DNA from 3 places in the Mycobacterium sp. E802 genome. Region 1 is predicted to be linked to each of the others. Evidence: riboswitches for the same ligand, from Rfam matches in the RefSeq annotation. Region 1 holds a riboswitch; each other region holds the start of a gene.
What was found. Region 1 has a riboswitch for cobalamin ahead of metE (5-methyltetrahydropteroyltriglutamate--homocysteine S-methyltransferase). Riboswitches for the same ligand answer to the same signal wherever they lie in the genome.

Region 1 (10,196 bases):
CGTGATGTTGACCATCGTCGTCCTGTGCGTTGCCGCGGCCATCGCCTGGATCGGCGTGCATGTCCGCTCGCCGTGGTGGGCTCTGGGCCTCGGGACGATCCTGGGAGGCGCCGCGGGCAACCTCGTCGACCGATTCTTCCGCGCCCCCGGACCGCTGCGGGGCCATGTGGTCGACTTTCTGGCGATCGGCCCGATGCCGGTGTTCAATGTCGCGGATCTCGCTGTACTGGCGGGCGTGGTGTGGCTGATCGCGTTGTCGCTGTCAGGTTTTCCGTTCAACGGTGCGGCCCGGAACTTGGGGCCGCATGCTGGACACTAATCTGGACCACCGGATCGGTTCGGCGGACGATCGGCCGCATACCCCCTGGCACGAGACCACCGCGGCGATGGTGCTCGCCGGGATCGGGGCAGTGGTGGCCATCGGCGCGCTGGTATTCGCGATCCTGATGACGTCGCATCATTCGGTGCTGCCGGCCCAGCCGGAGCGGCTCACCCCGGTGACGCCCACGAAGCCGGTGTCGTCGCGGTCGATGACCACGAGTACCAGCACATCGCCACGGACACCGGTGAGCACCAGCGAGGACGTCGGAACGTCAAGTGCGCCACCGCCACCCCCAGAAGTTGCGGTGGAGACGACTGCGCCGCCGACCACGACCATGTCGAATCCCTATGCGACCACCTCGGTACCCAACGCGGGTGCGTTCTAGCCGATGCCGAACGGGCCGAAAGGCCCGAGCGGACCGAGGATGACGGAGGAGTCGTCGGGTTCGTTGGGGCACGCCACGTCGACGTACACGGTGATCGAGGATTTCGGAGCCGGCGGTGAGGACCGGTCGGGGTTGTGGATGCCTTTGACCGAGCACTCCGACAGCGGGGTCGTGCTCACGCCGCCGACCCAGTTGATCTCGACGCTGTAGCCCTGATCCTCGAGGTCGCTGATGACTGCGTCAGCTGACTGCTCGCCCGCTGTGGGATCAGCTCCGGCGGGTGGGGCTGAGATGACGAGAATCCCGGCGCAGCACAACACCAAGGGGGAAACCACTTTTACGCACCGCGATGCTCGCCGCATGATGACCCTCCCGGCGGTCGGACCGGTCTTGCCAGTCTATTCCGCCGGGCAGGGGGATGACGTCGTTCAGGAGTTCGAGGACTCGTCCGGGCACTGCACATCCACGTGGACCGTCACCGATGACTTCGGCAACGGGGGCGCCCCGCGGTTGGGGTTGTGGATGGAATTGACCCGGCACCTGTCCAGCGGCAGTGTGCTCTTGCCGCCCACCCAGTTGATCGCCACTGTGTAGCCCTCGGCGCTAAGGGCGGAGATGGTCTCGTCGGCCCGTTGCCCGCTGCCCGCAGTCGGCTCTGCCGCGGCTAATGGCGCACCCCCGACCGCAATGGCGGGAATGAAAACCGCCACACCGATGATTCTCGATCTTCGCGCATGCGTCAGCATTTCGATCCTCCCCGGCGGTCGGATCTCGTGCTGTCGCTCTCACCGGTAGCTCCGGCCGTCAACAGCCAGTGTATTCCCGGTGTACAGAAAGTTAACAGAAAGTTGCGAAAATTCGTCCAGCGGATTTTGGCGGTGGAGCGCGGTGGACGGGGGGATGGGGGCAGCAAGAAATCAGGCAGCACCCGGGAATACCGGATGCTGCCTGAATGTATGTGTCAGGGAGCTGGAGCTGCGGGAGGCGGCGGCCCCGGGATTCCCGGTGCCGGCGGGGCTCCCGGTGCCGGGGGCGGAGCCGCTGGATCCGGCAGATTCTCACCGAGACCCGACGGGATGTTCGTCCCGGGCGGGGGAGCGGTGCCCGGAAGCGGTTCACCGAGTTGCTCTTTGGGGACCTGGCCCAGCATTGCGCCCCGCAGGTTCCCGTTACGGTACAGGTCGCGCATGTCCGCATCCAGTCGAGCCCGGAGATGTCCGCGTTCTCCTGGCCCGGTTCGACCCCGACCACGGTGCCCTGTCCGGGTGCTGACGGCTTCTCGTTCTGCGGGAGGAAGTTCCCGTTGTTGAACGCCCTGAGGTTGGGGGCGTTGGTGGGTGGCGGACCGCCCGGTGCAGCCGGAGCTGCGTACTGCCCCAACAGCGCACCCGGGCTCAGGTCGATCCCGTCGGGGACGCCCATTCTGCCTGGCGCCGCCTGGGTTCCGGTCTGCCCCAGAACCGACAGCCCTTGCGGCCCGAGTGGTGCACCGACGAGCGGCACCTCGGGTCCGGCCGGGGGAGGCGGTTCCACCGCGGGGGCCGGGGCGGCAACCGCGGGAGCGCCCGGAACCTCCGGCGGTGCCGGGTCGGCTGCGGCGGTTGCCGAGCAGGCAACCGCCGCACCGACCACGAACAGCCCGGCTGCGGCGAGGGCGGCCATCGCGTTCTTGACCGCGTACGTGCCGTCTGGGTTCTCGCTCATGCCTTCGTGTTTCGCTTTCACAGCTCCCCGTCAGACTGCCTTGGTGACGCCGTAGTACGCGACCACGTCGTCGGTGTCGGTGGTGGAGCTGGTCAGGGTCGCGTACGAGCGCAGGAAGGACTGACCGGTGCAGCCGTCGATCTTGATGTGGACGTCCTTGACCGTGACGCGTACCGGTGCCGCCTTGAACGACTTCTTGTTCACGGACACGTTGGTGACGGTACCGGGCTTGAGGTGGATCTCCAGCGTGCCCGACATCGGCATGCTCACACCGGTCGGGATGATGCCGGCCAGCGTCGAACCCGACGTGCTCAGGCCGATCGAGCCGATGAGGCGGACCTGGCCCAGTTCGATACCGCAACCGATCTGGTAGCCGGTATCCAGTGTGCCGCCGGACAGAGTGGTGGACCCGCCACCGGTGACGGTGCCGGTGAACGTGCCGGCCACGAGGTATTCGCGAGAGGATGCGGCGGTGGTCAGCGGTGCCACCGGCAGCTGGCTCTCGTCTTTCGCAGCGACGGTGAGCTTCCACCCGTCGGGCGTCGTGACGACACCGGGCTCCGCGGATGCGACGAGACCGTTGTCCGGCGGGGGGCCGGCGTCGGCGACCGGTGCTCCAGGGCCGGCTGCGCCCGAGTTGCCTCCGGTGGCGGCCGGTGTGCCGGCCCCGGGTCCGGTATCGGTGCCGGTCGCGACCACGGATGATCCTGGCGTACCTGCGGTTACGGCCTGCTCGACGTTCGCCAACGCGCTCGATTCGGCGTCGACGTTCTACGGCGATTTCGCGGATTCGATCGAAGGCGTGGAGCGCCCCGACTACGGGGACCCGACCATCAGCACGACGAACACCAGTGGCCGGACCGCGCTGCGCGAAGCCGCCGCATCGGCGATGAGTGCCGCGGGAACACCTGGGCTTTCCCCGGACATCGCCAACCCGATGCGGTCCTGGTCGTTCGGCGCCACCAAGCTGCTCCTGAAGATGGGGCTGCGCACCGGTGGTCAATCTCTGAATGACACCGCCACCCAGCTCAACACCGATGCCACCAACGCACAGATGGCTTGTGCCGCTGCGGGCACCCACGCCTGACGGCGAATCGAATCACGTTGTCCTGATCAGGTTCTGGCGGGACGCGCCGGCATTCACCACCTTGGAAACTCACCCACCCCGATGCGCGGCGACCCGTGCCGTCAGTAAAGGACTGCCGTGATCCGGCTTGCGATTTCGTTGCTCACGCTCGTACTGCTGGCAACCAGTTGTGCCGGCGGCGGCGACAAGCCTCAGGGGCCGCCGAAGGATGTGCCCATGTCCGCGCTCGAGGGGCTGCTGCTGAGCACCGACGAGGTCAACTCCCTGATGGGGACCGACGGGATGACGGCGCACCCGCCGGTCACCGCGATGAGTGATCATCGCAACCTGCTGCCCAACCTGAATTGCCTCGGTGCCTGGCAGGTGAACGAGTCCGCCATCTACGGGGACCACTGGACCGCGATGCGCCAGGTACTGCTTCGAGCACCGGACAACGACAATTGGGACAACCTGTTGGTGCAGTCGGTGGTGATCTTCCCGACCCCGCAGGACGCCAAGGACTTTCTGGATCAGTCCGCCGATCGCTGGTCGAAGTGCACCGACCACAAGGTGAACATCACGCTCAACGGTGAACCGTTGCCCAAGTGGAAGAGCGGCCAGCTCACCAAGACCGACGACGAGCTCACCCTGCCCTTCACCCGCGTCAACGGGGATCAGACCAGGGATTGCCAGCGGGCGCTCGGCGTGGCCGCCAATCTCGTCATGGACGTGCAGGCATGCAAGCCGGCAGGCTCGTCGGTAACCCAGGCAGCCGATGTGGTGGACAAGATCAAGGCCGCGATGCCGCGCTGATCGCTACCCGCCGGGGTGAGGCGGGTAGTCTGGCCCGCGCAGCTGGTTTGCCGGTGCCGGGGTGTTTGCGGTGCCGACATCGAACGACGCAGGCTGATTGAGATGCGACGTGAGAGGGAACCCGGTGAGAATCCGGGACTGTCCCGCAGCGGTATGCAGGAACGACCGCCGTCATCAGCACTGGCACGCAGGCAACTGCAGCTGGGAAGCGACGGCCAGTAGGAGCACGGTTTCCGTGCGTGCCTGTGAGTCCGAAGACCTGCCAGCCGTACCGGGCGCGCCGCGTCCGGTGGTTCATCGCCTCGCGGAATGGGCAGTGGCCGAACGCCGTTCACCCATGGCGGGGTGGCTGAGTTCGGTTCGACGTCTCCTGGCGGTGGCCATCCCCGTCGCACGTTGAAGGACGTCGTCATGAGCACAACTGCAGTACCCTTCACCGCCACCATCCTGGGTTCTCCCCGCATCGGACCCAACCGTGAACTCAAGCGCGCCGTCGAGAAGTACTGGGCCGGTCGTATCGACCGTGCCGAACTCGAGGCCGTGGCGGCAACGCTGCGCCGGGACACCTGGGAGTCACTGGCGGCGGCCGGACTGGACTCGGTCCCGGTCAACACGTTCTCCTACTACGACCAGATGCTCGACACCGCAGTGCTGGTCGGCGCACTCCCGCCGCGTGTGACCGCTGTCGCCGACGACCTGGACCGCTATTTCGCCGCGGCCCGGGGCGGTACCTATGACGGCGAAGAGATCGTCCCCTTGGAGATGACCAAGTGGTTCGACACCAACTACCACTACATCGTGCCCGAGATCGGCCAGGAGACCACCTTCGCCCTCAACCCGGCCAAAGTGCTGGGGGAGTTGGAAGAGGCACGTGCACAGGGGATTCCGGCGCGCCCGGTGCTTGTTGGTCCCATCACCTTCCTGGCCCTGTCCAAGTCCGTCGATGGAGCGGGAGCGCCGCTGGCCCGTCTCGATGACCTCGTCGATGTCTATGCCGAACTGCTGGGACGGTTGGCAGACAAGGGAATCGAGTGGGTCCAGGTCGATGAGCCGGTGTTGGTGACCGACATTGTCGACAATGCGGCCGACATCGCCGAGCGGACCTACGCCCATCTCGCCGGACTGACCAAACGGCCGGCTGTCTTCGTCGCGACCTACTTCGGTGAGCTGACCGACGCGTTGCCCGCATTGGCTCGTACCCCGATCGAGGCCATCGGCGTCGATCTGGTTGCCGGAACCAGCGCCGCGCTGGCCGCAGTGCCGGAGCTCGCCGACAAGCTCCTGGTGGCGGGTGTGGTCGACGGCCGCAATATCTGGCGCACCGACCTCGAGGCCGCACTGGGCACCCTGTCCGTGCTGACGGGGTCTGTGGCGGCGATAGCAGTTTCCACGTCATGCTCGACACTGCACGTGCCTTACACCCTTGACGCCGAGAGCGATCTGGACGCGGCGCTTCGCAGCTGGCTGGCCTTCGGCTTCGAGAAGGTCACCGAAGTGGTGGCACTGGCTCGTGGTCTCAAGAACGGTCGCGAGGCCATTTCTGGCGAGATCGCTGCGTCCAACGCCGCCATCGAGTCGCGCAAGTCTGATCCGCGACTCGACAACGGCGAAGTCCGGGCCCGGATCTCGGAGATCGTCGCTTCGGGCGCCAAGCGTGGGCCGGCTGATCAACGTCGCGTCGCTCAGCAGGACCGGCTGAAACTGCCTGCGTTGCCCACCACCACGATCGGTTCCTACCCGCAGACCTCGGCCATTCGGATCGCCCGTGCCGATCTGCGCTCCGGCAAGATCGACGCCGCTGAGTATGAGCGCCGCATGAAGGCCGAAGTCGCCGAGGTCATCGAGCTGCAGGAACAGCTGGGGTTGGACGTGCTGGTGCATGGTGAGCCCGAGCGCAACGACATGGTGCAGTACTTCGCCGAGCAACTCGACGGGTTCTTCGCCACGCAGAACGGGTGGGTGCAGTCCTACGGCAGCCGGTGCGTCCGTCCACCGATCCTCTATGGAGATGTGGCCCGGCCCAAGCCGATGACCGTCGATTGGATCACCTATGCGCAGTCGCTGACGGAAAAGCCGGTCAAGGGCATGCTCACCGGCCCGGTCACCATCTTGGCCTGGTCTTTCGTCCGTGACGATCAGCCGCTGGCGGAGACCGCCGCCCAGGTGGCCCTCGCGATCCGCGACGAGACCGTTGATCTGGAGTCGGCCGGTATCGCGATCATTCAGGTCGATGAGCCGGCGTTGCGCGAGCTGCTGCCGCTGCGTTCGAAAGCCAAAGAGGCGTACCTGAATTGGGCGGTGAAGGCGTTCCGGTTGTCCACGTCCGGGGTGGAGGATTCCACCCAGATCCACACCCATCTGTGCTACTCGGAGTTCGGTGAGGTGATCGGTGCGATCGCCGATCTGGACGCCGATGTGACCTCGATCGAGGCGGCTCGCTCGCACATGGAGGTGCTGGGCGATCTCAACGCCGTCGGCTTCTCGAACAGTGTGGGCCCGGGTGTCTACGACATCCACTCACCGCGGGTGCCGGGTGTCGAAGAGATCGCCACGTCGCTGCGGGAAGCACTCGAAGCTGTTCCGGCCGAACGACTCTGGGTCAACCCGGATTGTGGATTGAAGACCCGAACCACCGACGAGGTCACCGCATCGCTCAAACGACTGGTCGCAGCGGCCGCCGAGGTCCGCGGAGGATAGTGGCTCAGCTCGTGGCGGCCTGAGTATCCAGCCAGGCCGCCAACGAGCGCCCTGCCTCCAGGACGTGGCGTTCGGCGATGGTGCGGGCGGCTTCGGCGTCCTTGGCCTCCAACGCATCCAGCAGTTGCTCATGTTCGTCGAGCGAGTGCTTCTCATGCTCGGGAAACACGGTCAGGAAGTTGGACGGCACCACCCGCGCGGCCTGCCGGATCTGGGTCAGCAATCGGGGGGAATGCGCGGCGCGGTGGATCTCCTGATGGAACAGCCAGTTGGCCTCGCCGATACTGTCCGCGCCTGACCGCTGGGCGACATCGGCCGCCAGTTCCCGCAACCGCGAGAGCTCGTCGGCGGTGATTCGCTGAGCGGCCCATGCCGCGGCCTGGCCGGTGAGGACGCCCAGGATGGTGAAGCTGTCGGTGACGTCGTCCGAGTTGACGCCGATCACGGTGATCCCGCTGCGTGGTGCGACGCGGACCAGCCCTTCGAACGAGAGTTCCAGGAGAGCTTCGCGGACCGGCGTGCGACTGGTTGCGAATTCTTCGGTGATGGCATCCAGGTCGATGCGGGTCCCTGGAGCCAAGGTTCCGGTGATGATCCGGTCGCGCAGCTCGCGGGCCGCGCGTTCACGCACGGTGCCCGAGATGTCCAACGGCGACGTCATTCGTGCAGCGTACCGGCAGGACGTACGATACCCTTGATATCTGATATATCAGATGTTAGATTCCAATTATGCGTTCCGATCAGATGTCCCTCGTGGCGTTCATGCAGGCAGGAAGCACTTCTGTATATGCCGGCTCATGGCGCCACCCCGCGACCGAACACAGTTATCTCGACGCGTCGTACTACGCGAAGATCGGCAGGCAGCTCGAAGAGGGTTGCTTCGACCTGATGTTCTTCGATGACCGCCTGGCGATGCCCGGGATCTACGGGGGCTCGGTGGCGGAGGCCGTGCGTTACGGGGCTCGTCCGGTCAAGCTCGATCTGAGCGTGATCCTCGGAGTGCTGGCGCAGACGACCTCGCACATCGGGTTGGGCGCTACCTACTCAACCACGTACTACGCCCCATTTCACGTCGCCCGGACTTTCGCGACGCTGGACCACCTCTCCCGCGGCCGCGCGGCCTGGAACGTGGTCACATCGGTCAACGACAGCGAGGCGCAGAATTTCGGCCTCGATACCCATCTCGGTCACGACGAGCGCTACAACCGCGCCGATGAGTTTCTCGACGTGGTCGCCGGCCTCTGGGACACCTGGGAGGACGACGCGATCCAGCACAATCGGACCTCGGGGCACTACGCCGACCCGAGCAAGGTGCACGAGCTCGGGCATGTCGGTCATTACTTCTCATCGCGCGGCCCGCTGACCGTACCGCGCACACCACAGGGCCGCCCAGTCATTCTCCAGGCCGGCTCATCGGGGCGTGGGCGTGAATTCGCTTCGCGTTGGGCCGATCTCATCTTCACTGGCGACCCTGGTATCGATGTGGCGCGGTCGCACTATGTCGATCAGAAGGCGCGCATCGCCGATGCCGGCCGCGATCCGGCGTCCGTTCGGATCTGCCCGATGGCGTATGCGGTGGTGGGGGAAAGCGAATCGCACGCCAAGGAGCGCGAGGACATGTTCCTCAACGACCTGGTGGACCCGATGGCGTCGCTGACTCTCCTGTCGGAGCTGATGAACTACGACTTCGCTCAGCACGACCTGGACGATCCGGTCACCGACGAGCTGATTGCTTCAGTCTCAGGCATCCGTGGACTCGTTCAGAACCTGCGCACCCATATCGGCGGGGACACCGTGACCGTTCGCGACCTGGCCGGTCACCGCGCCACCCTGCTGCAAGGTCCCCGCTTCGTCGGCACCGGCAAGCAAGTGGCCGACCAGATGGAGGAGTGGTTCACCAGCGGGGCCTGTGACGGATTCGTCATGGCTGCAACGCATTCCCCAGGGTCCTATGAGGACATCGTACGGATGGTGGTTCCAGAGCTGCAGCATCGCGGATTGTTCCGCACCGCCTACACCGGAAATACACTGCGCGATCACCTGGGGCTGGATCGGCCGGCCTGCACCCTGACCGGGTCGGCGTCATAGATGGGCGGCATGCTCGGTGGCGTCCGGGTCCTCGACCTGGCCACCCTGGCGGCGGCGCCCCTGGCGGCCACCTACTTGGGTGAGTTCGGCGCCGATGTGATCAAGGTCGAGCAGCCTGGTCAGGGTGACCCCATCCGAACTTGGGGCAACCAGCGTGACGGCGTCGGGCTGATGTGGAAGTCTGTGTCCCGCAACAAGAAATCGGTAACCGCGAATCTGCGTCTGGCCGAAGGGCAGGACCTGGTCCGGCGTCTGGCCGAGAAGTCAGATGTCGTCATCGTCAACACCAGGCCGCAGACGCTGGCCAAATGGGGTCTGGACTACGAATCTTTGCGTGCCCTCAACGACCGCATCGTGATGCTGCACATCACCGGTTATGGACTGACCGGACCCAAGAGCGAGCGACCAGGATTCGGGACGCTGGGTGAGGCAATGAGCGGATTCGCCCATGTGACAGGCGAAGCCGAGGGGCCGCCGACTTTGCCGCCGTTCATGCTGGCCGATGGGGTGGCCTCCCTCAACGCTGCCTATGCCGTGATGATGGCGCTCTATCACCGCGACGTGCACGGTGCCGGCGGGCAGCTGATCGACATCAATCTCGTCGATCCGCTGGCGCGACTGCTCGAGCAGAACCTGCTCGGCTATGACCAGCTCGGAATTGTTCCGCGCCGGACCGGCAACCGCTGGGACATCTCAGCGCCCCGGAACACCTACCGAACCTCCGACGGACGCTGGCTCGCCATGTCGGGTAGCTCACCGGCATTGGCGCTGAGAGTGTTCCGGGCCATCGGCCGCGACGACCTGGTGTCGGACGTCGATTTCTCCGATCCGCAACGCCGGCTGGCCCGCGCCGCCGAGGTGGACGCCGTGGTCGCTGAATGGGTTGCCGCGCACACTCTGTCGGAGGCGATGGCGGTGTTCGACGCCGCTGAGGTGGCCGCGGCACCCGTCTACGACATCACCCAACTCGTGGCCGACGAACAACTGCGTCACCGCGAAGTGTTCGTCTCGGTGCCCGACAGCGAGCTCGGCGCCATGACAGTGCAGGCCCCGGTCCCACGGTTCTCGGGGCACGCCGGGAAGGTGGAATCGCTGGGCCCTCGCCTCGGTGAACACAACGC
Region 2 (10,196 bases), on a different contig from region 1:
AGCGGATCACACCCTGAACGGTCTTGCCGTACATGGTTTTTTCACCGAATGCGCCCCAGGCCGTGAGCACCTCACGGTCAGGGTCCGACAGCAACGGGAAGGTCAGCCCTTCCTTGTCGCGGAACTTGGCCAACTTTTCCGGCTTGTCCGGAGAGATGCCCACGACATCGAGGCCGGCACCGTTGAGTTCGGCGAGGTTGTCGCGGAAGTCGCACGCCTGCTTGGTGCAACCGGGGGTCGACGCGGCCGGGTAGAAGTAGACGATGACCTTGCGGCCCTTGTAGTCGGAGAGCTTGACGACGTTGCCGTCGGCGTCGGGCAGGCTGAAAGCCGGGGCGGTGTCTCCCACCTCCAGGCGCGGGGTTGGCGGCATGCGTGGGTATCCCTTCTTGTCGACCGGTTCCGTCGTCACGGGACCGGCTGATCTAGGGTAGTGCGGCAGGGCAGCACGACATGGAGCGGCTTGGAGGAGCACACAGTGGCGAACCGGGACCCGGAGAGCATCAAGCGGGACATCGATCAGGCTCGCGATCAACTGGCGTTGACTGTCGACTCCCTGGCCGAGCGGGCCAACCCGCAGCGGCTGGCCGACGATCTCAAGTCGGCGGTGATCGGTTTCGTCAAGAAGCCCGCCGTCACCGCCTCATTGGCCGGCGCGGGAGTGCTGGTGGTGGTCATCGTCATCCGGCGGATCAAGCGCCACTGAGCCTGACGAGCCGCTCAGCGGCTCAAGCCGATACGCCGCTCAGCGGCTCAAGCCGATACGCCGCTCAGCGGCTCAAGCCGATACGCCGCTCAGCGGCTCAGGCCGATACGCCGCTCAGCGGCTCAGGCCGATACGCCGCTCAGCGGCGGCGGAACAACAGGAAATCCGCCAACGAAAAACTCGGCGGATTGGCGACACGTCCGAGCCGGTTGCAGCTGTGCACCATGACCGGTTGGTGTGCCGCAACAAAAGCGGAGGTTGATCTAGCCGTAGGTTCGATGCCACCTGCGGTAGCCATCAGCTAACACCTCTCATCTTGGCGTATTCGCCCAGCGATGCCGAGTCGCAACGAATCAGCTAACGCGAGGCTAACACAGGTTCCAGCGTCTGACCAGCGAAACTACAGGTTCACAATGCTTGACAGTAACTTGCATAGGCGTCAACATTCGGTCGATTGTCGCTCCCGCCCATTCCTGCCCCGATTGTCAGCACATAAACTCAAGCCGTTTGGCATTGTTTTGTCCGGCGGCGACGGCCCGTCTGTCGCAAAGCTCGTGGGCCTGCGTCGACCTGTCGAACGGGCCGCGCGAGCCTGCTCGGGGCGGGGTGCGGCCGGCGGCAATGTTTGCTGAGGCAATCGCATGAGGTGCCGTGTCGGGATCGTCGCGCCGCAGATCTGACGCGGCAAATGATTGGCAAACGCGTTTCGCTCTGGTACACCCAGCCGCTCGGCGCAACGGGCGCATGAAGTACCGCGAAACCCGAAAACCGCTGAATTGCAGGGTCGGATCGGCTCTTTCTCGTGGAATCGGTTGCTAGCGTATAGGTGTCCAGCTAAGGTCGTCCTCGGGTCAGGATCGGGGTGGCGGACCCGCATCGCGATCCCGGCCGCAACACGGAACGATCGTGTGACAAGGGGGTATTGCGTTGCAGCTAACATTTATGCCGTTTGCCAGGACCGCTGCATGTGCTGTCGCCGGTGCAGTCGATCGCGACGGATCCGTCGCCATTCGCTGATAGACCCCATGGCTCATGTCGAACCTGTATGGCGACGTGAGCCGTGGTCACACCGACTGGAGGTAGCCATATGGCGCACGTGAGCGATGAAACCCTCGGCGACCTACGCCGGGAGCTCGATCGCTTCAAGAGCGAGCAGTACCGGGATCACGGCTACGCAGCCGCGCATCTGGCCGGGGCGGTAGAGATGCTGTTGGAAGAAGCCGAACCGAGTGTCGGCGACAGGCTTGCCGACGGGTCTCGAGCCAGATAGGCCAGCCAGATAGATCTCGGACAGTTGCGGCAACCCCGCACCGATCCTGCGCAGACCAAACACAAAAACCCTGCCGAGGCAGGGTTTTTGGTTGGTGCGCCGTCAGGGTTTCGAACCCCGGACCCGCTGATTAAGAGTCAGCTGCTCTACCAACTGAGCTAACGGCGCGCGTGAGAGACAATAACAGGACATTCCGCCAACCGTGAAATCCGCTGGTAGCGGCCTTCTGCCGCCCGCAGGATGCGCATCCGCGGCCGGTAGCCCTTAGACTATTGCCAAGAATTTGCTATCGACCGTACGAGGGGTGCGATCAACATGGGGCAGGTCCAGACAGTGACCCGTCCGTATCGGGATATCTTCCGGCGGACGGTTGTTGCCATGGTGCCCGCGATGATGCTGGCCTTGAGCGCCTGTGGCGGGTCGGAACCGCCGGACCCGCCGCCCGTGATCACCGACAAGGGCACGCCCTACGGTGATTTGTTGGTGCCCAGGGTCAAGGCCTCGGTGACCGATGGCGCGGTCGGGGTGAAAGTCGAAGCGCCGGTCACGGTGAGCGCCGAGAACGGTGTGCTCGGTGGCGTGACGATGACCAACGAAGACGGCGTCAGCGTCGCCGGCAAGTTCAGTCCCGACGGGCTGACGTGGTCGACCACCGATCCACTCGACTACAACGAGCAGTACACCCTCAACGCCCAGTCGCTGGGTCTGGGCGGCGTCACCAATCGCCGGATGCGGTTCGAGACACATTCGCCGGCGAACCTGACGATGCCCTACCTGCTGCCGAACGACGGGGAAGTGGTGGGCGTGGGTCAACCCATCGCCGTCCGCTTCGACGAGAACATCAGCGACCGGGTCGCGGCCCAGCGCGCCATCACGGTCAAGACCAATCCACCGGTCGAGGGTGCCTTCTACTGGCTCAACAATCGCGAAGTCCGTTGGCGCCCAGCCAAATACTGGAAGCCCGGAACCTCGGTGGACGTCACCGTCAACACCTACGGTGTCGAGTTGGGTGACGGATTGTTCGGTCAGGGCAATGTCACGACCCATTTCACGATCGGCGACGAGGTGATCGCCAGCGCCGATGACAACACCAAGACGTTGACCGTGCGGCGCAACGGTCAGGTGGTCAAGAGCATGCCGATCTCGATGGGCAAGAACAGTTCTCCGACCAACAATGGGATCTACATCGTCGGCGACCGCTTCGATCACATGGTGATGGATTCGTCGACCTACGGGGTGCCGGTCAACTCACCCAACGGTTATCGCACCGAGGTCGACTTCGCGACCCAGATGTCCTACAGCGGCATCTATGTGCACGGCGCACCGTGGTCGGTCGGCAGCCAGGGCTACAGCAATGTCAGCCACGGCTGCCTCAATGTCAGCACGGCCAATGCCCGCTGGTTCTACGAGAACACCAAACGCGGTGACATCGTCGAGGTCGTCAACACCGTCGGCCCGGTGTTGCCGGGCACCGAGGGCCTGGGGGACTGGAACATCCCCTGGGAGCAATGGCGCGCCGGCAACGCCAGCACCTGATCGAGGCTATCTGAGCGAGCGTTCCAGTGCGCCAAGCGATTCGGCGAGGAAATCGGTGCCGAACGGCGGCATCCCGCCGATCTGCTCGCGGAAGCTGGCCGGAGTGTCGGTCCAGTCGTAGGTCAGCGTGACGTCGGTCTGGTCGCCATTCGGCGTCAGCTCGTAGTGCCAGGACCATCCACCCGGGTCATGCCGGCCTTGTGCGTCGAGCTGACCGGGCAGCCACGCGATGCTGCGATTCTCGTCGAACTCGCTCACCAGGTTGTGCATGACGTAGTGGCCGCCGGCCTGTGGCAGGAACATGTTGATCGCGAAGATCTGGCCGGTCGCGGTGATCGGCGCGGGATCGACTGCGTCCCGCACCCAGTCACCAGGCTCTGTGTCACAGTGGCGGGCCGGGTCGGCCAGGACGGCGAACACCTGGGCCGGGGAGGCCGGGACGGTGCGGGTGACGACGTAGCGCTCACGGGTGTCTGATGACGCGGTCATACGTGGTCCTTTCCGTAGATTCGGGCGATGTCGGGGCTGTCCAGCCAGCCCGAGTATGTGGGCTGCGACGGCCATCCTTCCGGTGAATCCAGCCATTCCTCCTGACGGCCGTAGGGCAGCAGGTCGATCAGGGCGAAGGTGTGGCTGAGTTGTTCGGTGCCGCGGCCGTTGGTGTGCCAGGTGCGGTAGACGGTGCTGCCGTCGCGCAGGAAGACGTTGACGGCAAAGCCGCCGTTGGGTGGGGCGTCGACGTCGGTACCGAAAGAACTCTCCGACGACGAGTACCAATCCATGCGGTTGCCGACCTTGTCGCGGTAGGCCAGCGCTTCCTCGATCGGGCCGTTGGTGACGATGACGAAACGGGCGTCGTAGTTGTCCAGGAAGTCCAGGCGGGTGAACTGCGAGGTGAAACCGGTACAGCCGCCGCACTGCCATTCGGCACCGTCGGTCCACATGTGGTGGTAGGTGATCAGCTGGGAGTGGCCATCGAACACGTCGGCCAGGCGTATCGGGCCGTCTGCGCCGATCAGCGTGTAGTCGGGCAACTCGACCATCGGTAACCGCCGCCGTGCGGCGGCGATCGCGTCCAACTCGCGGGTGGCTGCTTTCTCCCGTCGCCGTAGCTCGTCGAGTGCATTGCGCCAGGTCTGTTGGTCGACGATCGGAGGCTTTCCGCGCGTCGTCTCTGTCGTCATGGGGACTCCTAACTGCCGTCGGGTGAAACTCGGTCTTCCAAAGTGGACCCACCGCGCGACCGAAACTCATCGCACGCGGTACTGTCCGACGAGCGAAGGGTGACCTAAGACCTTGAGACACGTCTTGAGATGGACCATGGAGGTTGATCCAGAATGAGCAGCCAACGAGCCGACGCAGCCGGACTGCGTCTCCTCGTCGTCGGTGCCTCGTCGGGCATCGGCCACGCGGTTGCGATCAGTGCCACTGAACGCGGCGCCAAGGTCGCCGTGGCGGCGCGACGCATCGATCTGCTGAATTCCCTGGCCGAGGCCACTGGCGGAGACGCGTTCGAGCTCGACGTCGAGGACTCCGCGGCCATCAACCGCGTCGTCAACGAGGCCGCCGACGCACTGGGCGGTCTGGATGCCGTGGTGTTCACCAGCACAGTGATCCCGTTCGCCTACATCGAGGACACCGACGTGGCCACGTGGTTGCACGCGTTCAGCGTCAACACCGTCGGGGCCAACAACGTGTTGCGGGCCGCGGCGCCCCGGCTGTCGGAAAACGGTGTGGTCCTGGTGGCCTCCAGCTATGACGTCGGGCGTCCGCGCGCGGGTGTGGCAGCGTACAGCGCAAGCAAGGCCGCCCTCGACGAGATTCTGCATTCGTGGCGTATCGAGCACCCGGAGCTGTCGCTGCTGCGGGTCGGCATCGGCCCCACCGAGGACACCGAGATCCTGCGCGGCGCCGACCGCGACCTGTTGGACCAGTTGCTCAGGACGTGGGTGGCCCAAGGGGCGCTGCCCGCCCGGATGTCGGCCCTGGGCGATGTCGCCAACACCCTGGTGTCACTCGTGACGACCGCCTACGAAAACCCGACCGTGGTGCCCGAGATCGTGCAGTTGGCCCCGCGGATCAAGAAGGGCGCCGGGCGCGCGCAGAAGTAGCCCGAATCGGGACCGGCTGTGATGTGCCATAATTCGCCGGTTAGGTGATGACGACGTAGGAAGCCGGTGTGAATCCGGCGCGGTCCCGCCACTGTCATCGGGGAGCGACCCTCAACTGCCACGGCGCAAGCTGGAAGGCGAGGCGAGCTGTGATCCGAGAGCCAGGACACTCGCGTCATCGCATCCTGCTACCCGGGGCGGAGTACCCCGAGAGAGCTGACGACGACCCGTGTCCTTCGAAGCATGGGGCGGTCAGTGATGGCCGCCGCGATCTATCTGGCCTCGCCGCCCGAAGTCTGGTCCAGCCTGTTGTCCGCCGGACCGGGGCCGGGATCGCTGCTCGCAGCCGCGGGTGCGTGGACCGCCCTGAGCACCGAATATGCCGAGGTGGCCGCTGAGTTGACGGCGGTGCTGGCCGACGTGGGGGCGGGCGCGTGGGAAGGGCCAAGTGCGACAGCATATGTGGCGGCCCACGGGCCCTACCTGGCCTGGCTGACGCAACAAAGCGCCGAAAGCGCAACGCGTGCAGCGCAACACGAAACCGCGGCCGCCGCCTACGCCACGGCATTGGCCGCGATGCCGACACTGGGCGAACTGGCCGCCAACCACGCCACCCACGCGGTGTTGCTGGGCACCAACTTCTTCGGCGTAAACACCATCCCGATCGCCCTGAACGAAGCGGACTACGTGCGGATGTGGATCCAGGCCGCCACCGCGATGCAGGTGTACGACGCTGTCGCCACCTCGGCGGTGGCGGCATCGCCGGAAAGCGTTGCGGCACCAGAGATTCTGAAGCCGTTCTCCCTGACGTCGGCCTCCGAGGCGCCGCCGGACCGGCAGGACGACTATCTGAACTGGCTCGATCAGATCGGCTACACCGACTTTTACGACCAGGTCCTGGATCCACTGATCCAGGCGTTGAACAACGATCCGTTCTTCTCGGAACTATTCGCCGGGATCGATCCGTATCTGCCGTGGACCGGCAACCCGTTGAGCTTCTTCCATCCGCTCAACCTGGCCTTCGCGCTCGGCTATCCGATGGACATCTCGCAGTATGTCGCCTACCTGTCACAGACCGCCGCGTTCGTCGCGGCGGATATCGGGTTGGCGTTTGCCTCGGGCAATCCGGTGGCCATCGCCTACACGTTGCTCTTCGGCGCCGGCGCGATGTTCGTGGCGTTCACCACCGACACGATCGCCCTGGTGAAGACGTTGCTGGAGTCGGTGCTCGTCGCGGCCCTGCCCGCGCTGCTACCGATGTTGGCCGCAGCGGTTGCCGCCGCGCCGGTGTTGACGGCCGGAGGTGTCATCGGCGCGGCCGGACTTGCGGGACTGCACAACGCGCTTCCGGTGGTGCCGATGGCTCCGCCCGCACCGCCGCCCGTCGGGCTCGCCCTCACGCCCAGCCCGGCGCCCCCGACTGCGCCGTCGCCCGCCCCCACGTCGTCGGTGGCCTCGGCACCCGCAGCCCCGTCGGCTCCGCCGGCCTCTCCGCCGACGCCGACGGCACCACCGACGTTGGGCAACCTTGATGCGTTGGGCTACATGGCCGCCGCACTGTCTGCCGAAGCCCGGCAGTCGGCGCGCAGCCGGGCCCGCCGGACGGCGTCCGCACCGCAGGACGCCGAGATGCCGGCCGCGGTGCGCGCCGTGGAACCCAAGAAAGAACGGACGGCGCGACGCCGCCGGGCCAAGGCCCAGCAGCTTGGTCGACGCTACGAGTATCTGGACTCCGGGTCCGAAGAGTTGGCGGATGTGACGCCGTCGGATCAGGGTGCCGGGCAGATCGGTTTCGCTGATACCGACTCGAAGAGCACCGCCGGGCGGCCGGCCGGTTTGGCTGCCCTGGATGGTGATTCGTTCGGCGGCGCCGTCAAGGCTCCGATGCTGCCGAGCTCGTGGCAGGACGATCGCTCGGGTTGAACTCGTTCGGCCCCGACTTCGTCGTGGGCGGCTTGGTCGGCCACCAACTTGCCTTACCGATCAACACCGCGGTGGCCGGCACGGTGATGGTGCGTACCAGGAAGGTGTCCAGGAGCAGGCCGACGCCGATGATGAAGCCGATCTGCATGGCGGCCGTGAGGCTGCTGAAGGTCAGGCCGAACATCGATGCGGCGAAGATCAATCCGGCCGACGTGATGACTCCGCCGGTTGCGCCGATCGTGCGGATGACCGCTGTGCGCATCCCGCGTTCGGACTCGTCGCGGATTCGTGAGATGAGCAGCAGGTTGTAGTCGGCACCGACGGCGACCAGCACCAGGAACGCCATTCCCGGGACCGTCCAGACGATCTCCTTACCGAGCAGGAACTGGAAGAAGATCACCCCGATCCCCAGTGCCGACATGTAGGACAGGACGACCGACAGGACCAGGTAGATGGGCGCGATCAGCGAACGTAGCAGTGCGGCGAGGATGAGGAAGACGACGACGAGGGTGACGATGATGATGAACCGGATGTCGCCGTCGTAGTAGTTGCGCATTTCGTTCTGTATCGACGAGAAGCCGACCAGGGAGATCTTGGCATCCTCCAATGTCGTGTTGGGGCGGGCACTTTCGGCGGTCTTGACGATCTCCTTGACCTGGTCCATGGCCTCGGTCCCGAACGGATCGAGTGAAGTCTGCACGAGGTAACGGACGGTGTGTCCGTCGGCGGAGACGAAAAGCGCTGCCGCCTTGTTGAATTCCTCCTGGGTCAATATCTGTGGAGGAATGTAGAAGCCAGACATCTGGGGGTCGGCTGCGTCCCGCTTCATCGCCAACAGGAACTCCGAGGCCTGATCCAGGCCCTGACCCATGTTCCTGGTCTGATCGACGAGAAGTTGTACGCCGTCGGCGAGTTGACGGCTGGAATCGGCCAGCAGATCCGCACCCTGCTGCAACTTGCCGAGCTGCTGCTGGATGCCGGTGTCGGTGTCGAGACCGAGTTCGCGTGCCGACTCCGTGGCTTCGGTGATGGTTCGGCCCAGCCCCTCGACGGCCTCGTCGAGGGTCTCGCTGCCCTCTGTGGACTCCAACTGCCGGCCGAGTTCGGCGAACTTGTCGAGGGTTCCGTTGTTCTTGGCATCCACGATGTGCTGGAGGTCGGCCCGCGCCGCGACACACGCCGGATCGGCGCTGCAGGCCGGACCGGCGTCGAGCGCGGCCACCACCGGTGCGGCCCACTTGTAGACGTCGGTGATCTGAGCCAGGTTGACGCCCAACGCACGGCCCAGCGAGCGCATGTTGGCCACAAGTTTGGCGGTCTGATCGATCTCGTCGAGGGTTTTGGCGCCGCCGTACTTGCGTTGCATGTCCGCCAACGCCCCGGCGAGCGGACGTACCGACAGGATCGCATTGCTCACCTGATTGCGCACCTCGCCCAGGGCGTCGGCGAGTTTGTGTGCGCCCCCGCTCAACAGCGAGAGCCTGGGATCGTTGTCGGCGATGAGAGTGGACGCGTCGTTGAGCTTGCCGCCCACTTCGCCGGCCTGGTACGTCGCGCGGGCTTCCTTGAGCATCTCACCGGTCGGGCGGGTCACCCCGCGCACCATCTCGATGTCGGGCAGTTGGCTGACCCGGTGAGCCATCTGCTCCATGTCGGCCAATGCCTTTGGGCTGCGCAGGTCCCGCGGCGATTGGATCAGGATGAACTGCTGGACGGTACTGCTGACCGGGAAGTGCTTGTCCAGTGCCGCGTATCCGAGGTTGCTGTGTGCGTCGTCGGGCAGGTTCTTGCGGTCGTCGTAGTTGAAGTTCACCAGCAGCGCGCAGCCGGCCAGGGCGAGCAGTACGGCGAGGCTGGTGGCCAGGTGGACGACGGGCCTGCGCACGATGTGCACACCGGACCGTCGCCACCAGCGCCCGGTCAGATCCTTGCGGGGCTTCACCCAGCCGCGCCGCCCCACGAGCACGATGAGCGCGGGCAGCAGCGTGACCGAGGCCAGAAATCCGAAGCCGATCGTGACCGACAGGGCCGGACCGACCGTCGAGAAGACGCCCAGTTTGGTGAAAGCCAGCCCGAGAAAGGTGATGGCGACGGTGCCCGCCGAGCCGGCGATCACCCGTCCGATCGACTCGAGGGCCGCGACGACGGCGTCGTCGGAACTGAGCCCGGATCGGACACATTCGTGATAGCGGCTGAACAGGAAGATGGCGTAGTCGGTCCCGGCGCCCATCATCATCGCGGTCATCAACATCAGCGTCTGGGGACCCAGACCGATCAGATGAATCGCACCGAGACCCGCGACGGCCTGTTCGGCGACCACCAGTGCCACCGCCATCATCGCCAGCGGAAGCAGCATGGCCACCACGTTCCGATAGACGATGATCAAGATCGTCAGCACAATCAGGACGGTGGCGGCCTCGATGATGTGTTGATCTCGTTCACCCAGCTTGACGACGTCTTCGAACGTGGCGGCCGGACCGATCACCTCGGCCGACAACGAGGTGCCCGCGGTCGCCTTCCGGACCACGTCGACGACATGTCGGTAAGCCGTCTGGCCTTCAGCGGTTCCCATTGCCCCGCCCAGGCTGATCGGCAACTGCCAGGCTTTGTTGTCCTCGCTGGTCATTACCTGGCGAAGTTCGGGAATGCT
Region 3 (10,196 bases), on a different contig from region 1:
CGCTGCCGCTGTCGAACAAGAAGACGGTCGGCTTCTGCTCGGGTTGCGGTGCAGCACGTAGCGTTTCGAGTCTCGCAGCCACCTCGTCGGCCGCGCGTGCGCCCTGTTCGGCGTTGCCGGTGATGATGCCGATGTTGCGCAGGTCGGTATCGAGCGCGAGCCACGGGTCCATCGTGCCGCGTACGCGCTCCCCCTCGACCTGCCGGCACGCCTCGGACAACTGGTAGACGCCGATACCGTGTCCGGACAGGATTTCGGGCGTGATCCCCCGGGCCTCCCCCATGCCGTAGTTGTATCCGGCGAACAGCACCTGTGGCTTTGCGCCGACGATGTTCTCCAGCGTCGGCTGCGTCGGCGCAACCTCGTTGAGCTCATCGACCTGCGAACCGTATTCCAATCGAAGCACGTCGACGTCACGTGCCATCGAGCTGACCGCGACCATCTGCTCGTGCGCACCGGCGGCCAGCGCGATGGCGATCATGCCGCCGTCGTTGACGAACAACCGATCGAGCGGCTGTTCATAACTGACCTCCTCGCCGCAGTTGGCGACGGTCACGGTGGACGACGCAGCGGACACCTCGTGCTGCGAGCCGCAGGCGGTGATCAGGCCAAGCGTGAGTGCCGCAACGGACCATTTCATCCAAAAGGTATGTGCCACAGTCATCTTCCGTCGGTGGTGTCGAACGCCGGATCGGCGTGGGTGAGCAGCAGGTGGGGACGTCTCGTCGTGGGATGGGTGATGACATCGCCGGCGACGTCGAACACCTCAGACAGCAGCTCGGGATCGAGCACCTCAGTAGGCGGTCCGTGCGCGACGAGCCCACCGGCAGCGACGACGGCGACCGCGTCGAAATGCCTCAGCACCAAATCCAAATCGTGCATGGCAGCGATGACCGTGCATTCGAGGGTGTCGAGAACCCTCATGAATCTCAGCTGCCATGCCGCGTCGAGATGATTGGTCGGTTCATCGAGCACCAGCACCGACGTCTGTTGGGCCAACGCGCGCGCGAGCACGACACGATGACGTTCACCACCGGAGAGTTCCGCGCAGGACCGGTTTCCCCAACCGCTCAGACCGACCGCCATCAGCGCGTCCTCGACGATGTCGTGCTCCTCACCCGCACCCGTCGACGACCACGGATTCCGGTACGGCGTCCGGCCAAGCCGGACCGCCTCGGTGACGGTCAGCTCGCCCGAGGGCCGCTCTTCCTGCCCGACGACGGCGACGGTGCGCGCCCGGCGCCGCGCGGGCATCCGATACACATCCTCCCCGTCGACCTGGATCGTTCCGGCCCGCGGAGCCTGCAGACCCGACAGCGCCCGCAGCAGGGTGGTCTTGCCGGCGCCGTTGGGTCCGACCACGGCCAGTCGGGTGCCGGCGGGAACGACCAGATCCACCCCGGACACCACGGTTCTCCCGCCGCGGCGACACACGACGGCATGCGCGCTGACCGTCGCGGCACTCACGTGCTGCTGCCGAATTCGTAGCGGCGACGGCCCATCAGGAACAGAAACACCGGCGCCCCGATCAGTCCGGTGACGATACCCAGGGGCATCTCCCGGGGTGCGGCCAGTTCACGGGAGATCACGTCGACCCACACCAGAAACAGCGCTCCGCCGAAGACCGTCACCGGCAGCATCGCGCGATGAGTGGCGCCCACGACGAGCCGCGCCGCGTGCGGCACGATGAGCCCGACGAACCCGATCCCACCGGCGACGGCGACCAGCACGCCGGCGAGCACCGCCTGCGCCACGAACAGGGCGTTGCGCAAGGCCCGTACCGGCACACCGAGCGACGTGGCGGTGTCGGAGCCGGCGGCGTAAGCGTCGAGCCACGAATGGATCAGCAACGCCCCGATCAGCGAGACCAGGACGATGACACCGGCGATCGGCACTTTCGCCCACGTCGCTCCGGCGACACTGCCGAGCAACCAGAACATGACGCTCTCGGCGGCATGCGGGTCACCGGTGGTGAATACCAGCAACGACGACAACGCCATGAATGCCGAGGACAGCACGACACCTGACAGGATCAGGCGAAGGGCGCTCAGTCCGCCCTGGGCGCGTGCGACGGCGTACACGGTGAGGGTGGCGACCAACGCGCCCAGCAGCGCCCCTCCGGACAACGCCCATACCCCCAACGCCGAGAGCACCCCGAGGGTCATCACCGACGTTGCGCCGACGGCGGCACCTGCGGACACCCCCAGCAGATACGGCTCGGCCAGCGGGTTGCGGACCAAGGCCTGCATCAGCGCGCCGGCTAACGCCAGACCCGCGCCCACGATCGCGGCCAGCATCGAACGCGGCAGGCGCAGATCCCAGACGATGACGTCGTAGGCCGAGTCGACCTCGATCCCGGCGATGACGCGGCCGATCACGGTGCGCCACACCTCGCCGATCGGGATGTCCTCCGCGCCGAAGGCGACCGAGACCACGATGCTCGCCAAAGTGAGTCCCGCGAGAATCGCGGTGAGCGGCGGGGCCGGAACGCGTCGTACGGTGGGAGCCGGTGCCCTGACCCCCGCAAGGGTTGCCTTCGGGGGCACGGTCATGGGAGGCCGGTGGATCGACACGCCTTGCCTTCGTCTGCCGGGGTATCTGTGCGCGAGATACACGTGGACTCAACCGAGGACGGCAGGTATTCGGACTTGGGATCATCCGAACTCGACGCCTTCCCAGAAGACCGCGAGGTGTTCCAGTGGCTTGTGCCGAGTCCGTCTCCCATACCGCTGCGCGCCAGTCCCGGATTCTCACCGGGTTCCCTGGCATCCGTTGGCACGGATGCGACCGACCTCGTCGAGGACACTACCAAGCCCCGGTCAGCAGACGGAATGGCCCGATTTCGACCATCGTGGGAAAACCCGTCGTAGGCTGTTTGCTACAGCAATAGCACTGCAACCCCTCTCTCCAGAGGCAACTACTATGACGAAACGCAGAATCGTCGCGGTCTCCTCGGAATGCACTGCGACTCTCATCGTCCTCGGTGCCGCTGCTGTCGTCGGGCCACCCGCGCGCGCAGACGATTTCGGGACTGCCTTACAAAGCCGCGTCGGCCAGCTTCGCCAGACCTGTCCGGGTCTCAGCGGCGAACCGAGCTTGAGGTTGGCAGCGCAACGGCACGCCGATGACATGCTGATGACCGGCGTGGGCGGCCATACAGGTTCCGATGGCTCTTCACCGCAAGCCCGTATCGCGGATGCGGGCTACAACGCCGGGTACACGGGTGAAATCGTGTACTGGGGTACCGGATCGGCAGCCAGTGTGGCCGCAGCGCTCGACGCGTGGATGAACAGTCCCCCGCACCGGGACGTCATCCTGAATTGCAGCTACACCGCAGTCGGCTTTGCGACAGCCATGGACAGCAACAAGATGACTGTGGTGGGTGACTTCGCGGGAGCATAAGCCGGGGTCGGTCGTCCACTCAGCGGCTGCACATCAGGTCGACATACGCGGTGGTGTAGCGCACGAGGTTGTTCACATTGCCCACCGGTCCGCGTTGCACCCAGGAGTGCTTGACGTCAGTGCCCTGGCGCACCGCCGTCACGGTGCACTGATCCATCGGCGCATTTCCGACCTTGTTGAGAATGACTTTGAAACCTTGGGCTTCCAGATCGCTGATCGTCGCTTGGGCCGAGGTCTGCCCTGTCGGTGCCGCCACCGCCGGCGCGGATGACGCGAGAGCCAAACCTGCCGCAGCCGAGGCGACGGCAACGATCTTCACGAACGTATTTTTCGTCATCTGAGCCCCTTTCGGCCGATCACCAGCCGCTCCGTGTGGGTGCGGCGTATAGGTCCAGGCTAGAGACGAATACGGCTGGTGGCCGGAACTCATACCCAACGCATAATTAGCTGCAGCACAAGCTCATAGACGCTTCACATCGAATTCAGACACAACGGCCGACAACGGTGACAGCTCAGAAATTGCCGTCCAGGAATTCGGCATACGCCGGCAGGTCGAGTTGGCCGTGTCCGGAGAGCCCGATCACCACAACCTGTTCGGCTGAGTTGTCGGCCACGTGCGCCGCGGCGGCGGCGATCGCATGAGTGGATTCGGGCGCGGGCACGATTCCCTGGGTGCGGGCGAACAGGACGCCGGCAGAGAACGCATCGTGCTGCGAGATCGCGATGCCATCGACCAGTCCGAGTTCGACGGTGTGACTGAGCGCCGGTGCCATACCGTGATAACGCAGCCCGCCCGCGTGGATCGGATCGGGTACGAAATCCATACCGAGCGTGTGCATTTTGAGCAACGGTGTCAGCCCCGCCACGTCACCATGGTCATACCGGTACTCCCCCTGTGTGATCGACGGGCATGCGGCGGGTTCGGCGGCGACGATCTTCGGGTTCGAGCGGCCATGGATCTTCTCGCGCAGGAACGGGAATGCCAGGCCGGCAACGTTCGAGCCGCCACCGGCGCAGCCGAAGACGACGTCGGCACCGTTCGGTTCGACCGCGGCCAACTGGGCGACGGCTTCCAGACCGATGACGCTCTGGTGCAGCACCACGTGGTTCAGCACGCTGCCGAGGGCGTAACGGGCGTCCGGATCGGCTGCGGCGACCTCGACCGCTTCGCTGACCGCCATCCCGAGGCTGCCGGTGGTGTCGGGACTCTGGGCGAGGATGGCACGGCCCGACTCGGTGAGCGTCGAGGGGCTGGAGTGCACCGTGCCGCCGTAGGTGCGAATCAGGTGACGTCGGTACGGTTTTGACTCGTAGGACGCCCGGACCTGCCACACCTCGATCTCGAGGCCGAACTGCGCGCCGGCGAACGCGAGCGCACTGCCCCACTGGCCGGCGCCGGTCTCGGTGGTGAGTTTGCGAACACCGTCAATGCTGTTGTAATACGCTTGTGCCACAGACGAATTGGTCTTGTGGCTGCCGACCGGGCTGACACCCTCGTACTTGACGTAGATATGCGCCCCGGTGTTCAGCGCCTGCTCGAACCGCCGGACCCGAATCAACGGTGCCGGGCGCCACATGGCATAGATCTCGCGCACGGCGTCCGGGATCGCGACGTAGGGCTCGGTGGATACTTCCTGCGCGATCAACCCGCTCGGAAACAGAGCTGCGAGATCGTCGGGCCCCACCGGCTCTTTCGTCGCCGGATGTAGGTGGGGTGGAATCGGCCGGTCCAATTCGGCGGCCAAGTTGTACCAATGCGTCGGCACCTCGACGGTCACCAGATCCGGATGGGCAGCGTCGGCGTGCAACGTCATGCCGACACTGTAGTGGGTCCGCTCATACGCCCTCAACAGGTGCGTTTCGCCAAGTAGACCCTTGTTTCGGCCGGTCTCAGCGCGCGTCGACACACATGCTTTCTCCGGGGAGGTTTATCCCTTGCCGGCCTCGGCTAGCCAACGTGTCCGTGAGATTCATCCGCATACGGATTGGAGGTCTACGGCATGAAGATCACAAAGGTTCTTGCAACCACGGCTATCGCAGGTGGAATGGCTGCCGGTGCGGTCGGACTGAGCGCGGCTACCGCCGGCGCCGATCCGGCGTGGGCGCCGGCGCCCGATCAGCCGATGCTCGCGACGGCGCCGCCACCGGGGCCCAATCCCGGCAGCCCGCCTGCGTGGGCACCTCCGGCGCCCGCGCAACCGGCATGGGCCGCGGGTAACCCGCAGGTCTGGGATGAAGGTTGGCACCACTGGGGCGTGTGGATGAACGGCGTGTTCGTCCCGACGTTCTGATCGGCACCGACCCGACCTCCGCCATCGCCGGCGTACGGCGGTGTCGGAGGTCGCTTCGTATGCCGATGGGACCCACGATGCATTCCTTCACCAATGCCAGATTCACCGTTGAATCTCGGATACAGAGCTGTATATTAGGTGTGCGTTACGCCACATGAGTCCGTGGTCGGCGCTCCGCTCCCATAAGTGAAGGACTGCAATGGATCTCGTTGACCGCATCGCCAAACATCGCCGTATGGCCGAGAGCTACCGTGACAAGTACGTGTTGCGGAAGGTTCAGGAAGGCGAAACGTACGACGAGTGGGAGTTCACCGACGACGCGGTGTACACCTCCCCCTATTTCGTGGCGGGGCAGGAACTCGTCCTCAAAGATGTGGCAACCTCTTTCGACGTCGCCGCCACGGTCGAGGCCAAGGCGTACTCGGTGGTCTTTCCGGATTGGAAGCCTGTGGACCACAAGTTCTGGCCGGCCGAGAACGGTCTTGTCATGCGCTACCGCTGGGAAGGTACGACGGCCGAGGGTGAGACGATGGGCTTTTACTCCATCAGCTTCATCGACACCAACGACGACGGGCAGATCACTCACTGGTCGACCTATGTCAACGATGAGGAGTACGGCCCCTTCCTGGAGAAGGCCATCGGTGCCCGTGGCCCGTTCCACGGTGACGAGTACATGGAGGCGCTGGCCCGCCACTTCGAAAGGCACAACCTCACCTGGTGAACGAAAAAAACTGATGCACAGTCGGCGCCAATACTCGACACAGCGCCGGCACAACTGCCCGAAATAGCGTTGCTCTCCGTGCGGCACCGTTGTCGCACCAGGGAGAAACGGAGTAAGGCAATGCGTTTCAAGAACACCGTAGGCGTCTCGACGATGGCGGCGGGCATCGGGGTGGCGGCACTGCTGGGCCTCGGCATCGGTACGGCCAGTGCCGATCCCGGCCCCGGGCCCGGCTGTGATCGCCCCGGTGCGCCCTGCGACAACCACAACAATCGAGGTCCCCAGGCCGAGGAGTGGCACAATCGCGGCATTGACCAGGGACGGCGCGACCATCAGCCGTTCGACTGGAACGGCCAACGGGTGACGCCCATGCCGGCCGGCGACGGCCACGGCTGGGGCTTCTGGTTCCTCGGTACCTGGATCCCGCTGTAAGGCAACGTGACCCGTGGTGGGGTACTCGAATGGGAGTGCCTCACCGCAAGCGCCGTGCTTACCTGGGCGTGGCGCACACCGCTTTCACCGCACCGTCCATCGCGGTGGCCGCGGTCCAGTGGGCTTGATCTGCCGGCTGAAACGTCGAAAGCTTCGCGGCATAGTTGTCCACGTATTTCGACTGTGCGCGGAGCAAATTGACGAGAAGCGGGTCTGTCGCCTTGTCGGACAAGCGCCGCAGTTCGGCCGCCTCCTCGCGCATAACCGGGACCACGGCCATCGTGATGGACCGCTGTTTGGGCGTCCAGCGCGCGGCCGGCACGCCGTGATCGGTCTTGGCCCATGCCCGCTGCCTGCCGTCGAAGCCGGCACTGGCCCGTTGCCACTGAACGCAGATCGGGTCCGGCTTCGCGGCCGCGAAGGCCTGGGCGGGGCGGGCGCCGGCCTGGTCGCTTGCTGCCGATGAAACCGGCTCGGCAGGAATGGTTTTGGTTGACGGCGGCGAAGTGGGGGCAGACGCGGCCTGCCCCTCTTCGTTGTTCGGCAGCGTGACCGCCAGAACACCACCGACGATCAGCACGGCAGCAGTGGCGGCGCCGACGGCCTTCCATGTCCGCGACCGACCTGTCGCCAGACAGGCACCCGAAGGCCACCGGCTGCCGCTGCCGAGCGCGACGTGGAACGCGGCGTCGGGACGGGCGCGCAACTCGGCGACGGCCACTTCGACGGCCGCGGTGGGCGTGCCCAGATCGGTGAGCGCCTTGACGAACCTGGCGACCGAGACGAGGTCGCGGCTGTAGAGGTTCTCCGGTGGTTGCATCGTGGGCAGAAACCGCGCCACCAGATCTTCCCGCAACTGAGACGCTTGGGCGATTTCCGCCGCGGTGAGCCAATGCCCCGGAACGTCTTCTGTGCCAATCCCTGTCATCAGGTGGTCCTTCCCGCGCGCATCTCATGATTGGTATCGCACTTCGTCGATGCCCTGCAACCGCTCAGCACCTGATCAACGCCACATTGCGATCACAACTGAGCCACCGGCAGATCACGGCCGCAACCGTCCACACGTGCCCGGCCGGGCTTGGCATGATGCGGACATACTGCTGCGCAGTCCGGTTTCGTCATGCTTCTACTGAACGAAGGTGCGTAATGGATCAGTACCGTCGCGGGGAATTCGTGTTCGACGTCATCGATGATGGGCCCGCCGACGGCCCGGTGGTGGTCTTACTGCATGGGTTCCCACAGCAGAACACGAGTTGGCTGCCGATCATCTCGCTGCTCACCGCGCAGGGATTCCGGTGCCTCGCCCCCAACCAGCGAGGTTATTCCCCCGGTGCCCGGCCACTTCGCCGTCGGGACTACCGCGCATACGAACTTGTGCAAGACACCCTCGCGCTGATCGACGCCAGTGGTGCCGAGCGGGTGCATCTCGTCGGTCATGACTGGGGTGCGGCGGTCGCCTGGAGTGTGGCGGGCCACGCCCCCGAGCGGTTGGCGTCGTTGACCGCACTGTCGGTCCCGCACCCGATGGCGTTCCTGCGGTCTCTGCTCACCAGCCGGCAAGGCCTGGCGTCGTGGTACATGTACGTCAACCAAGTGCCGCGACTGTCCGAATGGCTCATGCTCGGCCGTGACGGCAAGGGAGCGGCAGTCACCAAATCCCTGATCCGCAGCGGACTCCCGCCCGAAGCCGCTGCGCGCGACACCCGGTCGATGATCGAACCCGGCGCGTTGACTGCCGCACTCAACTGGTATCGGGCGATGCCGCTGAGCCGGTCGGGCCTCGGCTCGGCGCCGCCGAAGATCACGGTGCCGACGTTGTATGTGTGGAGCGATCGCGATATCGCGATCACCGCCAAACCCGCGCACGACACCGCCCGGTATGTCAGCGGTCCGTACCGGTTCGAGACTCTGACCGGTGCCTCCCACTGGCTGCCGGAGGAGAAGCCGGCAGAGATCACCGAGATGTTGTTGCAGTGGTTCGCGGCGCACCCACTCTGAGCGCATCGAGGTTCACCGCGCCCGCGACGATGCACCCCGTGTGTAGGCCGAGCGCGGACGATGACCATAATCGACAAACATCAAGGTGAGCTAACGATCGGAGCGGACGTGGCGAGGACCGAGACTGACCGGTCCGCATCTCCCGCTCCCCTGCGGCATCCTCACCCCGGCCTGTTGATCGCCGGTTTGAGCCTGGTGGCGCTGACCGTCGCCGTCCTGCAAACCGCGGTGGTGCCCATCCTCGGCATCATCGCCCGGCAATTGAACACCTCGTCGGTAGCAGTCAGCTGGGCCGTCACCGCCAACCTGCTGGCCGCGGCGGCTTCGACCCCGTTGATCGGCCGGCTCGCCGACCTCTACAGCAAGAAACGCGTTCTGCTCGGTGTGCTGGTGGTCGTGCTGGCGGGTTCGGTGCTGGCCGCGGTGACCGCATCGGTACCGCTGCTGGTCGCGGCCCGCGTGCTGCAGGGTGCCTCGTATGCGCTGTATCCCATCAGCATCGCGATCCTGCGCGAGGAACTCGCCGAGGAACGACTGGTCGGGGCGATGTCGGTGTTGTCCGGAACGCTCGGTTTCGGCGGCGGCGTCGGCCTGGTGGTCACCGGCGTGCTGATGACCGGCGATGCGGGTTATCACCGTGTCTTCTGGCTCACCACGGCGTTCACGGTCGTCGTCATCGCCGTCGCGATCATGGTGGTACCCAACCGTCGGCCCGCGGCCGGCGGCGCGATCGACTGGCTCGGCGCGGTCGGCCTGGCGATCGGTTTGTCGGCGGTACTGCTGGCGATCACCCAGGGCAACTCGTGGGGCTGGATTCACCCCGGCACCCTGGCCTTCCTGATCGGCGGCGCGGCCACGCTGATCGGCTGGTGGTGGTGGGAGCGACGGGCGGCCGATCCCCTGGTCTCGACGAGCATGCTGGCTCGACGACCCATCCTGCTGACCAATCTGGCCACCGTCCTGGTCGGCATGGGACTCTACTTCGCATTCCTGGGCCTCACCCAGTTCGTGCAGATGTCGCGCGAGGCCGCCGGGTACGGGTTCGGCGCCAGTGTGCTGCAGGCGAGCGTGTACTTCCTGCTTCCCGGCGCGCTCACCGGTTTCGTGGTGGCGCTCGTCAGCGGCCGCTACATCGACCGATACGGCGCCCGGAAGGTGCTTGTGGTCGCAGCGGTCGCCGGCATCGGGGGGTTCGTCATGCTCGCGGTGGCGCACGACCGTCCCTGGCAGGTGGTGCTGACCGGGGTCCTGGCCAACGCCTACATCAGTCTGGGATACGGGGCGTTGCCCGCACTCGTCGTGAGCGAGGTCGACGCCACCGAGACCGGCATCGCGACAAGCATGAACGCCAT

Region 2: linked by a shared signal. The riboswitch ahead of A5699_RS03720 (PPE family protein) and the one ahead of metE (5-methyltetrahydropteroyltriglutamate--homocysteine S-methyltransferase) in region 1 are both predicted to bind cobalamin.
Region 3: linked by a shared signal. The riboswitch ahead of A5699_RS04900 (iron ABC transporter permease) and the one ahead of metE (5-methyltetrahydropteroyltriglutamate--homocysteine S-methyltransferase) in region 1 are both predicted to bind cobalamin.

Annotation. Positions count from the first base shown of each region.
Region 1 covers NZ_LZJD01000046.1:32,639-42,834, forward strand. Annotated here, with positions in the region: gene A5699_RS06560 (signal peptidase II) at 1-319, shown strand, start outside; gene A5699_RS06565 (hypothetical protein) at 306-707, shown strand; gene A5699_RS06570 (hypothetical protein) at 704-1,042, opposite strand; gene A5699_RS28995 (hypothetical protein) at 1,136-1,417, opposite strand; gene A5699_RS29840 (hypothetical protein) at 1,669-1,896, opposite strand; gene A5699_RS06580 (MspA family porin) at 2,442-3,110, opposite strand; gene A5699_RS06585 (hypothetical protein) at 3,094-3,498, shown strand; gene A5699_RS06590 (sensor domain-containing protein) at 3,715-4,290, shown strand; cobalamin riboswitch at 4,364-4,572, shown strand; gene metE (5-methyltetrahydropteroyltriglutamate--homocysteine S-methyltransferase) at 4,702-6,987, shown strand; gene A5699_RS06600 (GntR family transcriptional regulator) at 6,992-7,648, opposite strand; gene A5699_RS06605 (LLM class flavin-dependent oxidoreductase) at 7,717-9,075, shown strand; gene A5699_RS06610 (CaiB/BaiF CoA-transferase family protein) at 9,085-10,196, shown strand, end outside.
Region 2 covers NZ_LZJD01000023.1:41,676-51,871, forward strand. Annotated here, with positions in the region: gene bcp (thioredoxin-dependent thiol peroxidase) at 1-373, opposite strand, end outside; gene A5699_RS03685 (DUF3618 domain-containing protein) at 479-706, shown strand; gene A5699_RS03690 (hypothetical protein) at 1,794-1,976, shown strand; tRNA gene A5699_RS03695 (tRNA-Lys) at 2,069-2,144, opposite strand; gene A5699_RS03700 (Ig-like domain-containing protein) at 2,292-3,512, shown strand; gene A5699_RS03705 (ATPase) at 3,519-4,001, opposite strand; gene A5699_RS03710 (DUF899 family protein) at 3,998-4,696, opposite strand; gene A5699_RS03715 (SDR family oxidoreductase) at 4,850-5,623, shown strand; cobalamin riboswitch at 5,628-5,816, shown strand; gene A5699_RS03720 (PPE family protein) at 5,882-7,546, shown strand; gene A5699_RS03725 (RND family transporter) at 7,497-10,196, opposite strand, start outside.
Region 3 covers NZ_LZJD01000033.1:4,209-14,404, reverse strand. Annotated here, with positions in the region: gene A5699_RS04910 (ABC transporter substrate-binding protein) at 1-640, opposite strand, end outside; gene A5699_RS04905 (ABC transporter ATP-binding protein) at 661-1,467, opposite strand; gene A5699_RS04900 (iron ABC transporter permease) at 1,464-2,552, opposite strand; cobalamin riboswitch at 2,616-2,807, opposite strand; gene A5699_RS04895 (CAP domain-containing protein) at 2,923-3,402, shown strand; gene A5699_RS04890 (hypothetical protein) at 3,422-3,739, opposite strand; gene A5699_RS04885 (TrpB-like pyridoxal phosphate-dependent enzyme) at 3,915-5,216, opposite strand; gene A5699_RS04880 (hypothetical protein) at 5,448-5,693, shown strand; gene A5699_RS04875 (hypothetical protein) at 5,893-6,414, shown strand; gene A5699_RS04870 (hypothetical protein) at 6,535-6,846, shown strand; gene A5699_RS04865 (hypothetical protein) at 6,905-7,774, opposite strand; gene A5699_RS04860 (alpha/beta fold hydrolase) at 7,993-8,844, shown strand; gene A5699_RS04855 (MFS transporter) at 8,905-10,196, shown strand, end outside.